Linked DNA regions of Bradyrhizobium diazoefficiens. The protein of the gene in region 2 interacts with the protein of the main gene of each other region in a pairwise test. Links are inferred from orthologs where the notes say so. Each region holds a gene or a part of one and is shown on either strand. Other genes may lie near its edges. The genes, in order: ptsN and JJC00_RS30740.

Evidence for each region.
Region 1: the proteins of JJC00_RS30740 (region 2) and ptsN interact in binary tests that used the Escherichia coli proteins (3 or more experiments, as listed by UniProt). The link is inferred for Bradyrhizobium diazoefficiens from one-to-one orthologs.

Annotation. Positions count from the first base shown.
Region 1 is NZ_CP067102.1:117,474-123,728, forward strand. Bases 1,787-4,524 are described here. They hold ptsN (PTS IIA-like nitrogen regulatory protein PtsN), read right to left. Parts: upstream 3,518-4,524; coding sequence 3,056-3,517; downstream 1,787-3,055. Other genes in these bases: JJC00_RS00535 (hypothetical protein), read right to left, coding at 1,787-2,801; hpf (ribosome hibernation-promoting factor, HPF/YfiA family), read right to left, coding at 3,738-4,337; rpoN (RNA polymerase factor sigma-54), read right to left, coding at 4,421-4,524. Also shown: JJC00_RS00530 (DNA adenine methylase), read right to left, coding at 385-1,335; more of JJC00_RS00535, read right to left, coding at 1,335-1,786; more of rpoN, read right to left, coding at 4,525-6,046; lptB (LPS export ABC transporter ATP-binding protein), read right to left, coding at 6,137-6,255. UniProt on the Escherichia coli protein: Seems to have a role in regulating nitrogen assimilation.
Region 2 is NZ_CP067102.1:6,611,126-6,617,901, forward strand. What follows is about bases 1,527-4,785. They hold JJC00_RS30740 (sensor histidine kinase), read right to left. Parts: upstream 4,451-4,785; coding sequence 1,727-4,450; downstream 1,527-1,726. Other genes in these bases: JJC00_RS30735 (response regulator), read right to left, coding at 1,527-1,730; JJC00_RS30745 (K(+)-transporting ATPase subunit C), read right to left, coding at 4,491-4,785. In the rest of the region: JJC00_RS30730 (Ku protein), read left to right, coding at 16-903; more of JJC00_RS30735, read right to left, coding at 1,041-1,526; more of JJC00_RS30745, read right to left, coding at 4,786-5,096; potassium-transporting ATPase subunit KdpB, read right to left, coding at 5,254-6,776. UniProt on the Escherichia coli protein: Member of the two-component regulatory system KdpD/KdpE involved in the regulation of the kdp operon. KdpD may function as a membrane-associated protein kinase that phosphorylates KdpE in response to environmental signals.

The DNA.
Region 1 (6,255 bases), 6.5 Mb from region 2 along the record:
TGTTTTTGACACGCACCTTTTCCAGAACCGAGGTCGCTTCAGATTGCCTCGATCGAGCCGCGGGCCCTTGCCTCTGCCGGTTGCGAAAGAGGTAGGCGCGAAGCGCTTCACAGCTATTTCTCTCTCGATGGTGGCCCGCGAAAACCTTAGTCGAAGAGCGTTGTCACCATATTTTTCGGAGGAATCGATCGGCAAGAGGGGCCGCCTGAGTCAAAACGACTCACGCACGGGCGGTGATAGCGCGCGCTTTTTGAGTGGGGGACCTGCCAATGGCCGCAAGGAGCGCAGAAGAGCCGAACTCCGGGACGCGGCGCTGAACGATGTCTTAGAAATTGATGAGGGGGATGGGGGGAAAGGTCGCAGCCGATGCTACGAGGTGACCTCTTAGATTTTCGACCCTCGCACAGTTTTCGGCCGGTTGCGGACCTTTGAGGCCGAGACCTTCTTGCCAATTGTGGCTCGCTTTTTCAGGGCAGGCCGTCGAGCGTGATGAGCGTCAAAGCCAGTTATCGTTGGTGCTTTGAGGCTGTCGCTCAGGAAGATGACCTCTGGGCCTTCAGACTTTTCGCCCGCGCTGTAGTTCAGCAAATAGGTAATTGGGTCGAACGTGGAATAGATAGACCGAATCGCCGGCACGTCGTCATATGAGACTACCCAATTAACGCAGCGCTTCTTGCGGAGCGCCTGAGCAATTTCCTCGTGGTCTTTCGGTTGATAGAAGTTTTTGTAGAGCTTGTGCCCTTTGACGTAATAGGGCGGGTCCAGATAGGTCAGGGCGTTCGGATTGCTCAGAACCTTCTGAAGGAAATCCATCGCGTCTAGATTCGTTACTTCGATCTGATTCGAGTAGCGGGCCAGGGCCTTCAAGTTCTCGATTTGCCGGTCTTTGACCAAACGAACGTCGATCTTCCACTTCCCTTTTTGTTCGAACCCACCAATCGGACCTGCGCCCTCAATGATGCCCGAGCGGTTCGTTCGATTGAGGAAGTAAGCGGAGAAGCCAAGCGCGAGCTTGTTGTCGAGGTCACCATTTTGCCAGACCTCTTGCTGCTCATGCCATTGGTCAATGGTGATAGGCGTCTTGGCGATCAGGCGGCAGAACTTCTCAGTGTCAAACAGGGCCGACATCCAAAATGCGTAGATCGACGGATCTATGTCGTTGATTGAGACCTTGTCGACGAAGCCGGTCGTGAGGAGCCGAATCGCCAAGCCAGCCCCGCCCGCATACGGTTCGCAATAGTCGCGGCCGAAAAGCTTATTCTCTCTGATCAACTCGACGAAAAATGGGAAAAGCTTCGCCTTCCCGCCCGGATATCGAAGTGGCGAGCCAATCATCACACATACTTCTTTACAAACTGATCAATGGAATCCCGAGCGGCCGCCAGACGCGTCTCGTTTGGGATCACGTTTCCATGCGCCCCAAGGTTCAAATACGCGAGGTGATCCTTCTTGAACTCCGCTAATATTTTCTTATCGCCAGACGGAAGCGTGATTGCATTGCTCGCAATGAGATTGAGAGCGCTTTCCAAGTCGTGCGACTTTCCGAGCTTGTTGCCGCCTTGGTCATCAATGATGTGTTTCAGAATGGACTCGACGATGTTGCGCAGCAAGAAAGTCGCCGCAGCGGGAAGTTTTTTATAATTGATGTCTTTGGCTTCTTTGAGGAGCTGCGTAATCAGGCCGCTATTCATCTTCTTGGGATGATAGCCGAAGAGAGTGCCGGGCTTGAGCGTGGTCTTTCCGCCGGTCGCCCCTCCACCCGTGCCGCCTCCAGAGCCCCCGCCAGATGAACCCGCTCCCGTTCCGCCTGTGCCTCCCGTCTTCTTTTCGCCACCCTTCTTCTTGGACGCTTTTGAACCGGTGCCGGATTCATCGTAGTCCGAGAAAACGCTGTCGTATGATGCGGTCGCGCCCAATCCACGTTCGGGATTTACGACAAGCTTCTTGATGAGGTGCTTGAATTTCTTGTCAGCGCCAGATGCAAACACGACCTTCAGATTGGCAGCATCGTAGGTGATGCCCATTTTGGCTTTGTGGCCGCTGGTCTGCAAGAAGCGGACAGGAGGATTGAAGGCAACGTTCGGTTTGAGGAGAACGTCTTTTTCTTTCGGCGTCCAATTGAGGGACAGCGCCTTTAGATACAGCTGATACTCAAGAATGAGGTCTTTCACCTCTCCTTGCGTGAGTCTGAAAACCTTGGCGATCTTCGCAAGCGACTTATCGGACTTCCACTCATTGTAGATCGCCTGCCTGCTGCCGAGATAGCCCCACTGGGATTTGTCGCCTCTGCCAAAATGGGCGCCTGCCATCACGGGCATCAATGCGTCGCGGTCCGGAGCAAGCGTGCATGCGACTGTCTGGAGGACTTTCTTCAGGGCCTCGGAGACGTGCGGCACAGAATCGGCATAGTCTTTGGGCGGCTTCAAAAGGCCGGTGAGGACTTTGTAGGCCGCTATGCGCGTATTGCCCTCGATGACGACATAGCGGGAACCCTTCTTGACGACGTAAGGTCGCTCCGCCCCGATGTTGTGGCCTTCCGATGCAATCCGCTTGATGAAGGCCTCTAGCTCCTCGTTCTCGTAGAGATAAGCCAGAATAGCCGCCTGCGTGCTTAATGCGGTCTGCGAGACGATCCGTGGATTCTTGTCATCCAGATCGATATCTTCGAGCTGAAGGTCAACGAGCTTAAAGCCGGCATACATGATGAGCGCCCCTCCCAACCGCTGACGAAACACGATCCCGCCTGCCGAAGCAACTGCCGGTTGAGAGGTGTTGAAGCGGATACTGACGCTCGTCCACAAGACGAAGGTGCTAGCCGCGCTCCGGCACCGAAGCCGGAACTTGCCCCCAAGTGCGCAACAGGACTGTGTAACAACGTCTCGACGAGCTCAAGAAAATGCTATAAAGATCAGCATCTTGCAGATCGGCACAGCCAATCCTTTCCTGCGCACCACTTTTTAAACCCTTACATCAAGTGGCTCGCCGGCATGTCAGACTTTGCTGGCACTTGCGTGGGCAAGGTCAGGATTCATCTGAACGGTTGGAGACCGGTTTATTAAGCCGCGGTCGCCGGCGGCAGGGCGAGCACCGAATAGATCGCTTGCGCATCGCGCGAGGCGCGGAGTTTTTTGGCGATGTCCTGGTCGCGCAGCAGGCGGGCGATGCGGGCGAGGGCCTTGAGGTGATCGGCGCCGGCACCTTCGGGGGCGAGCAGCAGGAAGACCAGATCGACCGGCTGGGCGTCCATCGCCTCGAAATCGATCGGGCGATCGAGCCGGGCGAACAGGCCAAAGATCTTTTCCAGCTTGGGTAGCTTGCCGTGGGGAATGGCGACGCCGTAGCCGACCGCGGTGGTGCCGAGCTTCTCGCGCTGAAGCAGCACCTCGAACACCGAACGCTCGTTCTGGCCGGTCAACTCGGCGGCCTTGGCCGCGAGTTCCTGGAGCGCCTGTTTCTTGCTGTTGACCTTCAATGCCGGAAGTATCGCCTCGGGCGCGACCAGATCGGTAATCGGCATGGAAGTGTTCCGAGGTGAATTAAACCGTCAGGTTCCGAATTGGCCGGCTCGATCAGATCGAGCCCGGCCGGCGTCAAGAAGGTGAAGCAGGAGGCGGACTTAGCCAAGGTTCGGTAAGTCCTGATGTGGGGCGCTTCTACTCCAACGCAATCCCGGTGCCAACTGCCGCGTGCGGCTTTGCCCCGGTCATTGTTGAGGCTGTGGTTGATACGGGGCCGCCCTAGCCGTCCGATTTGGCACCCGGCGGGTCGATCCAGCCGACATTGCCGTCAGCCCGGCGGTAGATGATGTTCACCCGGCCTGAGGAACCGTGCTGGAATACCAGGCAGGGTGCTCCGCTGAGGTCGAGTTCCATGACGGCCTCACTGACCGACATCTGCTTCAGCGACGTCGTCGCCTCGGCGATGATCACGGGGCTGTAGCCGGTGACCTCATCCTCTTCGCCATCCTCGCCCGGCGCCTCCAGCACGTAAGCAGTCGCGTTTAGCGCAGCCAGCGCCGCGGAGGCGACATGGGCCTTGCGGGCGGAGCGGTCCTTGAGCCGGCTCTTGTAGCGCTTGAGCCGCTTCTCGATCATGATCAGCGCCTGGTCGGCGCTGGCATAGGCGTCCGGCGCATTCGAATCGGCTTCCAGCGTAATGCCGGAATCAAGATGCAGCGCACAATCGGTGCGGAAGCCGAAGCCGTCCTTGCTGAGCGTGATATGTCCGGAATAATTGCCGTCGAAATATTTACGGAGGACCTCTTCGGTCCGGTCGGTCACGCGGCCGCGCAGGGCCTCGCCGACGCTGACGCTCTTGCCCGAAATCCGAAGAGTCATGTGATGCCTCGCTTGGTTTGACTGCCCAGCTTGGATCGGTCGCGATGGGGGGATGAGAGTAGCGCGATTTCGCGCCAGCGCAATCAGGCCGGTTCGGTGTTGCGGGAGCGATCGGACATTGCGGTGGAAAGGATGTTACCAAGAGCGCTCTGCTTGTCGCGACGGCGTTGCACCGAGGACGGAATGCGCATGGCTTCGCGGTACTTCGCGACCGTGCGGCGGGCAATATCAATGCCCGAAGCGCGCAAGCGTTCCACGATGGTATCATCCGACAGGATCGCGGAGGGCGCCTCCGAATCAATCAGCTGCTTGATGTGGTGGCGCACGGCTTCGGCGGAATGCGCCTCGCCGCCGTCGGCCGAAGCGATCGACGCCGTGAAGAAATATTTCAACTCGAATGTGCCGCGATTTGTCGCCATGTATTTATTGGCGGTGACGCGCGACACCGTGGATTCATGCATCTGGATCGCGTCCGCCACCGCCTTGAGATTCAGCGGTCGCAGATGCGCGACACCATGGGTGAAGAAGCCGTCCTGCTGGCGCACGATCTCGGTCGCAACTTTCAGGATCGTGCGGGCGCGCTGGTCGAGTGCGCGCACCAGCCAGGTCGCATTCTGCAGCGCGTCGGTGAAATACGACTTGTCGCCGTCCTTGCCTTTTTTCTTCGACAGCTCGGAATAGTAGGTCTGGTTCACCAGCACGCGCGGCAAGGTGTCGCTGTTGAGCTCGACATGCCAGCCGCCGTCCGGACCCGGGCGGACATAGACGTCGGGCACCATGGTCTGCAGCCGCGCCGAGCCGAATTTCATGCCGGGCTTGGGATTGAGGCGGCGGATCTCGCCGATCATGTCGCCGATATCTTCATCGTCGACGCCGCAAAGCTTGCGCAAGGCGGCGATGTCGCGCTTGGCGAGGAGATCGAGATGCTCGACGAGCGCCTGCATCGCCGGATCGTAGCGGTCGAGCTCGCGGAGCTGGATTGCCAGGCATTCGCTCAAATTGCGCGCGCAGACGCCGGGCGGATCGAATTTTTGCAGCACGGCAAGAACGCCCTCGACATCGGCTTGCGTTGCGCCAAGCCGCTCGGCCGCCTGGCCGAGATCGGGCGGCAGATAGCCGGCCTCGTCGACGAGGTCGATCAGGTACTGCCCGATCATGCGCTGCGCCGGCCCGGCGAAGGCAACCGAGAGCTGCTCGGCCAGATGATCGCCGAGCGTCATCTCTGCCGCGACAAAGGCCTCGAGATTGTAGTCCTCGTCACCGGAGGCACCGCCGCCCCATTCGGTATAGGTGGTCGGCGCGACGTCCTGCGCATTGCGCGCAGCCGCCTCGGCCGGCTCCTCGGAGAAGACATTGTCCAGGCCCGTGTCCAGGGTCTGCTCGATCTCGGCGCGGGTGCCGAGATCCTTGCTCATCCATTCTTCCTGGCCGGGCTCGAAGGCGTTGCCGCTGCCGCCAAAGCCGTCATCGGCACCCTGATTGCCTGAATCATCACCATCGTGGTCGCTGAACTGGCCGGCCTCGGCCGGGGCTTCGCCGGGGGCCTCGTCATTGGCCCGCTCCAGCAGGGGATTACGCTCGAGCTCCTCCTCCACGAAGGTCGTGAGATCGAGATTGGACAATTGCAGCAGCTTGATCGCCTGCATCAGCTGCGGCGTCATGACCAGCGACTGCGATTGCCGGAACTCTAATCTCTGCGAAAGCGCCATCTAACAAGAACCGTTCCCGAAAATTGGTCCGATTCTTGCTTATCTTAGTCCTGACCCGATGTACACGCCTTGACGAAATGGAAAAAAGGGCTAGAGGCGGAATTCCTCGCCAAGGTAAAGGCGCCGAACATCCGGATCCGCGACGATCTCGTCCGGGCTCCCCTCCGTCAGGATTTCACCGGCATAGACGATATAGGCGCGGTCGGTGA
Region 2 (6,776 bases):
TCACTGGAGAACGGAATGGCCCCGCGCGCTTATTGGAAGGGAACGTTGAAACTCTCGCTGGTCAGCTGCCCGGTCGCACTCTACCCCGCGACCACGGCGGCCGAGAAGACCCGGTTTCACATGATCAACCGCGAGACCGGCAACCGGCTCAAGCAGCAGATGGTGGATTCTGAGACCGGCGACGTCGTCGAAAGCGACCAGAAGGGCCGCGGTTACGAGCTGCGCAAAGGAAAATATGTCGAGATCGAGCCGGAGGAGCTCGAGGCGGTGCAGATCGAGAGCAACCACACCATCGACATCGAGAGTTTTGTGCCGAGCGAGGAGATCGACCAGCGCTATCTCAACCACCCCTATTATATCACCCCCGAGGGCAAGGCTGCGGTGGATGCCTTTGCCGTGATCCGCGACGCCATGAAGGACCAGGACCGCGTCGCGCTCGCCAAGATCGTGTTGACCAACCGCGAGCACATCATCGCGATCGAGCCGCTCGGCAAGGGTCTGCTCGGCACCACGCTGCGCTTCCCATATGAGCTGCGCGACGAGGATCAGTTTTTCGATGACATCAAGAGCCCGAAGATCACCAAGGACATGGTCCAGCTCGCCGGCCACATCCTGCACACCAAGACGGCGCATTTCGACCCAAGCAAATTCAAGGATGAGTATGAGACCGCGTTGAAGGCGCTGGTGAAGCGCAAGGCGAGCGGCAAGACAATCGAGCTGCCGGAGGAGCCCGAGGAGCGCCCGAGCAACGTCGTCAGCCTGATGGATGCGTTGAAGCAAAGCTTAAAGCGACGTGGTGGGAAGAAGACGGCGGCGAAGTCCCATGCGCGGCGGGCAACGGGGCGGCACCGTACTGCGAAGAAGGCGCACCGGTCGACAGCGCGGCACAGGAAGGCGGGCTAACGACCCCCGTCATTGCGAGCGCAGCGAAGCAATCGAGAGTCCCTCCGCGGAGACAATCTGGATTGCTTCGCTGCACTCGCAATGACGATGTTGATGCAGGCTCGCGCTACACCCTCAGCCGTGGTCGACGCGAGAGCTTAATCCCCCGCCTTCAGCCGGTACCCGATCCCGGTCTCCGTCAGCACATATTGCGGCCGCTCCGGATCGGCTTCGATCTTCTGGCGGAGCTGGCGGACGTAGACGCGCAGATATTGCGCGTCGGTCAGCTCATCCCAGAGCTCCTTGAGCAGGAAGCGGTGGGTCAGCACCTTGCCGGCGTGCTGAACCAGCACGCGCAGCAGGTCATATTCCTTCGGCGACAGCTTTATCTCGCGCTCGCCGAGCTTGACGATGCGGCGGACGAGATCGACCGAGAGATCGCCGGTACGAAACACCGGGCGTTCGCCCTGGACCTGAAGCTGGTGACGGAGCGCGGCGCGCAGCCGTGCCAGCAGCTCGTCCATGCCGAACGGCTTGGTCAGATAATCATCGGCACCGAGATCGAGCGCCTGCACCTTGCCGGCCTCGTCGCCGCGGCTCGACAGCACCACGATCGGCACGCTCTCATTGCGGGCACGGATGGTGCGCAACAGCTCGTGGCCCTGGATGTCGGGCAGACCGAGATCGAGAATGATCAGCGCGGGATCCTCGGTGAGCTTCTCCAGCGCGATCTTGCCGTTCGACGCCTCCAGGATCTCGTAGCCCTGCGTCGACAACCCCATCCGCAGCAATTTGCGGATCGGCGGCTCGTCGTCGATCACCAAAACCTTGATCGGGGCAGCACTCATGCGGCGGTATCCAATGCTTTGGTCTGTGTCGGGACGGGCAGACGGATGGTGAGGACAGCGCCGCTCCGGTCACTGCGGTTGGCGGCCGCGATCGTGCCGCGCATCGCCTCGACGAAGCCGCGCGAGATGGCAAGCCCGAGCCCGGTGCCGGGACGAACGCGGTCGCCCTTCTGCGCGCGATAGAACTTGTCGAACACGCTCTCGAGCTCGTCGGGCGAAATGCCGTCGCCTTCGTCGGCGATCTCCAGCACCACTTGATCACGTTCGCGCCGGCTCTTGATCGCGATCGTGGTCTCGGGCAGCGAGTATTTCGCGGCATTGTCGAGCAGGTTGAACAGCACCTGCTCAAACAGCACGGCGTCGAGCTCGAGCATCGGCAGATCGGCGGCCAGAACCAGCGCGACCTTGTGCGCGGCCAGGATCTTTGATGCCCGCCGCAGCGCGCTGCCGACGATCTCGCCGAGATCGTGCAGCGCCGTGTTTGGCACGATGGCGCCGGATTCGAGCTTGGTCATGTCGAGCAGATTGGCGATGAAGCGGTTGAGCCGCTCGGATTCGTCGATCACGGTAGCGAGCAGATCGCGCTTCTCGGTGTCGGACAGCGCGCCGGCGAGATCGCGCATGGTCGAAGCTGCGCCTAGCACGGAGGCCAGTGGCGTCTTCAGATCGTGCGAGATCGACGTCAACAGCGCGGAGCGCAGCCGCTCGGACTCGACGGTACGCTTGACCCGGTCCATGTCCTCGACCAGCAGCACGCGCTCGATCGCGAGCGCACCCTGGTCCACCAGCGCATCCAGCAGCCGGCGCTGGTCCGGCGTCAGCAGCGGGCCGGTGCGGTCGTCGTCGATGCCGATCACGCCGATCGGGCCGCGCCCGGTTCGCATCGGGAGGAACAGCCGCTTGGCGCCCGGCAGGGTATCCGAACCGCGGCCGGCGGAGCGATCATTGCTCCAGGCCCAGTTGGCGGCGGCGAGATCGGCCTGGTCGAGCTGGTCCTCCGGCGGATAGCCCGATTTCACCGTCAGAAGCCCATCCTCCGGCAGCAGCAGCACCACACGGACCTTCAGCATCAGCGCGATCTGATAAGCCGACGCCCACAACACGTCGTCGAGCGTGGCGGTGCCGGCGAGCTTGCGGCTGAAGGCATAGAGCTGCTCGGTGGTCCTGATGCGGCCGATCGCGGTGTCGGCCTGCGTGCGCACGCGCGCCGCGACATTCGAGACCAGGATCGCGATCAGCATGAAGAAGAAGAACGCCGCGACGTTGGTTGGATCGGTGATGGTGAAGGTGTAGACCGGCGGCAGAAAGAAGAAATTATAGGCGAGCGAGGCTGCGAGGCTCGCGAGCAGTGACGGCCACAGGCCGTAGCGCACCGCGACAGCCACCACTGCGGTGAGCAGCACGAGATCCACGTTCTCGATGCCGAACCGCGGCTGCAGCAGCACCGCGGCGCCGAGGCCGACCAGCACGATGCCGAGCGCCTTCAGATAGGGCAGTGGATTGAACGGCTCGGATCGCGCCGCGGTCTGCACCGCAGTTTTGGGCGCCGCCTCGTCCGGCAGCTCGTCGCCGGGGATGACGTGAACGCTGATATTGCCGGCGCGGCGCACCAGATCGTGGACGACGGAGCCGCGCGCCATCTCGAACCAGCGCGAGCGCGTCGACTTGCCGATCACGATCTGGGTGACGTTGTTGCCTTGCGCGAAATTGATGACGTCATCGGCGATACGTCGGCCGACCGCGGGGATGGTCAGCGCCTCGCCGCCGAGCGACTCCGCAAGCCGCAGCGTATCGGCCAGCCGGTCGCGTTCCTGGTCCGAGAGCTGAAGCGAGCGCCGCGTCTCGATCGAAATCGCGGTGAACGGCGCATGCAGCCGGTCGGCCAGCCGCTTGGTGTAGCGCACGAGCCCGGCCGCACGCGGGTCCTCGCTGACACAGACGAGGATGCGCTCGCCCGCAGCCCAGGGACCGGCGATGGCGTTGGCCTGCATGTGGGTGAGCAGCTGCTCGTCGACACGCTCGGCCGTACGCCGCAGCGCGAGCTCGCGCAGCGCGGTCAGATTGCCCGGCGAGAAATAGTGCTCCAGCGCCCGCTCGGCCTGCTTGGGAACATAGACCTTGCCCTCACGCAGGCGCTGGATCAGATCGTCGGGCGTGAGGTCGATCAGCTCGATCGCATCGGCACGATCGAAGATCGAATCGGGCACGGTCTCGCGCACCCGCACATGGGTGATCTGCGCGACGACATCGTTCAGGCTCTCGATGTGCTGGATGTTGACGGCGGTGTAGACGTCGATGCCGTGGGACAGCAGCTCCTCGACGTCGAGATAGCGCTTGGGGTGGCGGCTGCCTGCGGCGTTGGTGTGGGCGAGCTCGTCGACCAATGCGATCTTCGGGCGCCGCGCGATCACAGCGTCGAGGTCCATCTCCTCGACCACCTGCCCGCGATACTCGAGTCGCTTGCGCGGCACCACTTCGAGCCCGCGCACCAGCGCCTCGGTCTCGGCGCGGCCATGGGTCTCGACGAAGCCGACCACGACATCCGTGCCGGACTTACGCCTCGCATGGGCGCTTTGCAACATCTCGTAGGTCTTGCCGACGCCGGGGGCGGCCCCGACGAAGATTTTCAGCTTGCCGCTCGCGCTCTCCTCCCGGCGGGCTGCCTCCAGCAGCGCCTCGGGAGACGGACGTTGTTCGGGATCGCGGCGCTGTTGAACCATCAGCGCAATATAATCATCCGGGCATTCGCGGCCTAGAGCGCTACTTCGCGGACGCACGATCCAGGGCGAGGTTCAGGGCAAGAACGTTAACCCGGGGTTCGCCGAACAGGCCGAGCAGGCGGCCCTGGGTGTTCGAGGCGACGATCTGCTCAAGCCGGTCCTCCGGTATGCTCCGCGCCTTGGCGACGCGCGGCACCTGGAATTGCGCCGCTTCCGGGGAAATATCCGGATCGAGCCCGCTCGCCGAGGTCGTGACCAGATCCACGGGGACGGAAGCGTTCGGGTTCTCGGCTTTCAGCTTGTCGACGTCCTCCTTCAGCCGGTCGGCCAGCGCCTTGCTGGTCGGGCCGAGATTGGAGCCGCCCGAATTGGCGGCGTTGTAGGGCGCCGAGACCGTCTTGGTCGAATCATTCGGGTCCGGCGCAAGCGTCGCCGAGGGACGGCCGTGGAAATATTTGTCGTCCTTGAACTCCTGGCCGATCAGGGCGGAGCCGAACACCTTGCCATCCTTCTCGATCAGGCTGCCTTGCGCCTGTGCGGGGAAGATCACGCCGGCAATGCCGGTCATCGCGAGTGGATAGGCAACGCCCGTGATGGCGGTGAGCACCAGCAGCAGGACGATGGCGGGACGGATTTCTCTGAGCATGTTAGGTCTCCTATTAGTTCGTCATTGCGAGCGAAGCATCTCTGCTGTCGTTCCGGGGCGATGCGAAGCATCGAACCCGGAACCTCGATATTCCGGGTTCGCCTCTTCGAGGCGCCCCGGAATGACGGAGAGATTCGCTTCGCTCGCAATGTCGGGGTCAGGCCAGGTGTAACGCGACAACCACGAGGTCGATCGCCTTGATGCCGATGAAGGGGATGACGATGCCGCCGAGGCCGTAGATCAAGAGGTTCCGGCGGAGCAGTGCGCCGGCACCAACGGCACGATAGGCGACGCCCTTCAGGGCCAGCGGGATCAACCCGATGATGACGAGCGCATTGAAGATGATCGCCGACAGGATGGCGCTCTGCGGGCTCGACAGGTTCATGACGTTGAGCACGTTGAGCTGCGGATAGAACGCCAGGAACATCGCCGGGATGATCGCAAAATACTTTGCGACATCGTTGGCGATCGAGAAGGTCGTCAGCGCACCGCGCGTCATCAACAACTGCTTGCCGATCTCGACCACCTCGATCAGCTTGGTCGGGTTGGAGTCGAGGTCGACCATATTGCCGGCCTCGCGCGCGGCCTGGGTGCCGGTGTTCATGGCGACACCGACGTCGGCCTGCGCGAGCGCCGGAGCGTCGTTGGTGCCATCGCCGCACATCGCAACCAGCTTGCCCTTGCCCTGCTCGTCGCGGATCAGCTTCAGCTTGTCCTCGGGGGTTGCCTGCGCCAGGAAATCGTCAACGCCGGCTTCCGCTGCGATCGCGGCGGCCGTCATCGGATTATCGCCGGTGATCATGACGGTGCGGATGCCCATGCGGCGCAGCTCGGCAAAGCGCTCGCGGATGCCGCCCTTGACGATGTCCTTGAGCTGGATGACGCCGAGCAGCCTGCCGTCCTTGGCAACGGCCAGCGGCGTGCCGCCGGCTTTCGATATCTCGTCCGCGATGGTCTGGATCTCGCGCCCGATCTCCGAGAGCCCGGCGGGCTGGATGGCGCGCGCGGTGTTGCCGGAGGCCACGGCCAGTGGCGCGCCGCCGCCGACATAGTTCAGCATGGCATCGACCGCGCCCTTTCGCACCGATGAGCCGCCGGCGTCGACGCCGCTCATGCGCGTCTGCGCCGTGAACGGGATGAAGGTGGCCCCTAACTCGGCCATGTCGCGGCCACGGATGCCGTACTTTTCCTTTGCGAGCACCACGATCGAACGGCCTTCCGGCGTCTCGTCGGCGAGCGAGGCAAGCTGGGCGGCATCCGCCAGCTCCCGCTCGCTGACGCCACGCGCCGGACGAAACGCGGTCGCCTGGCGGTTGCCGAGTGTGATGGTGCCGGTCTTGTCGAGCAGTAGCGTGTCGACGTCACCGGCGGCCTCGATCGCGCGGCCGGACATCGCCAGCACGTTGAAGCGCACCAGGCGGTCCATGCCGGCGATGCCGATCGCCGACAACAGCGCGCCGATCGTGGTCGGGATCAGCGTCACGAACAGCGCGACCAGCACGATCACCGAGATCGAGCCGCCGGCATAGGCCGCGTAGCTCGGAATGGTAACGGTGGCGAACACGAAGATGATGGTGAGGCCAGCCAAGAGGATGTTGAGCGCGATCTCGTTCGGCGTCTTCGCCCGCTCGGCACCCTCGACCAGCTTGATCATGCGATCGATGAAGGTCGAGCCTTGCG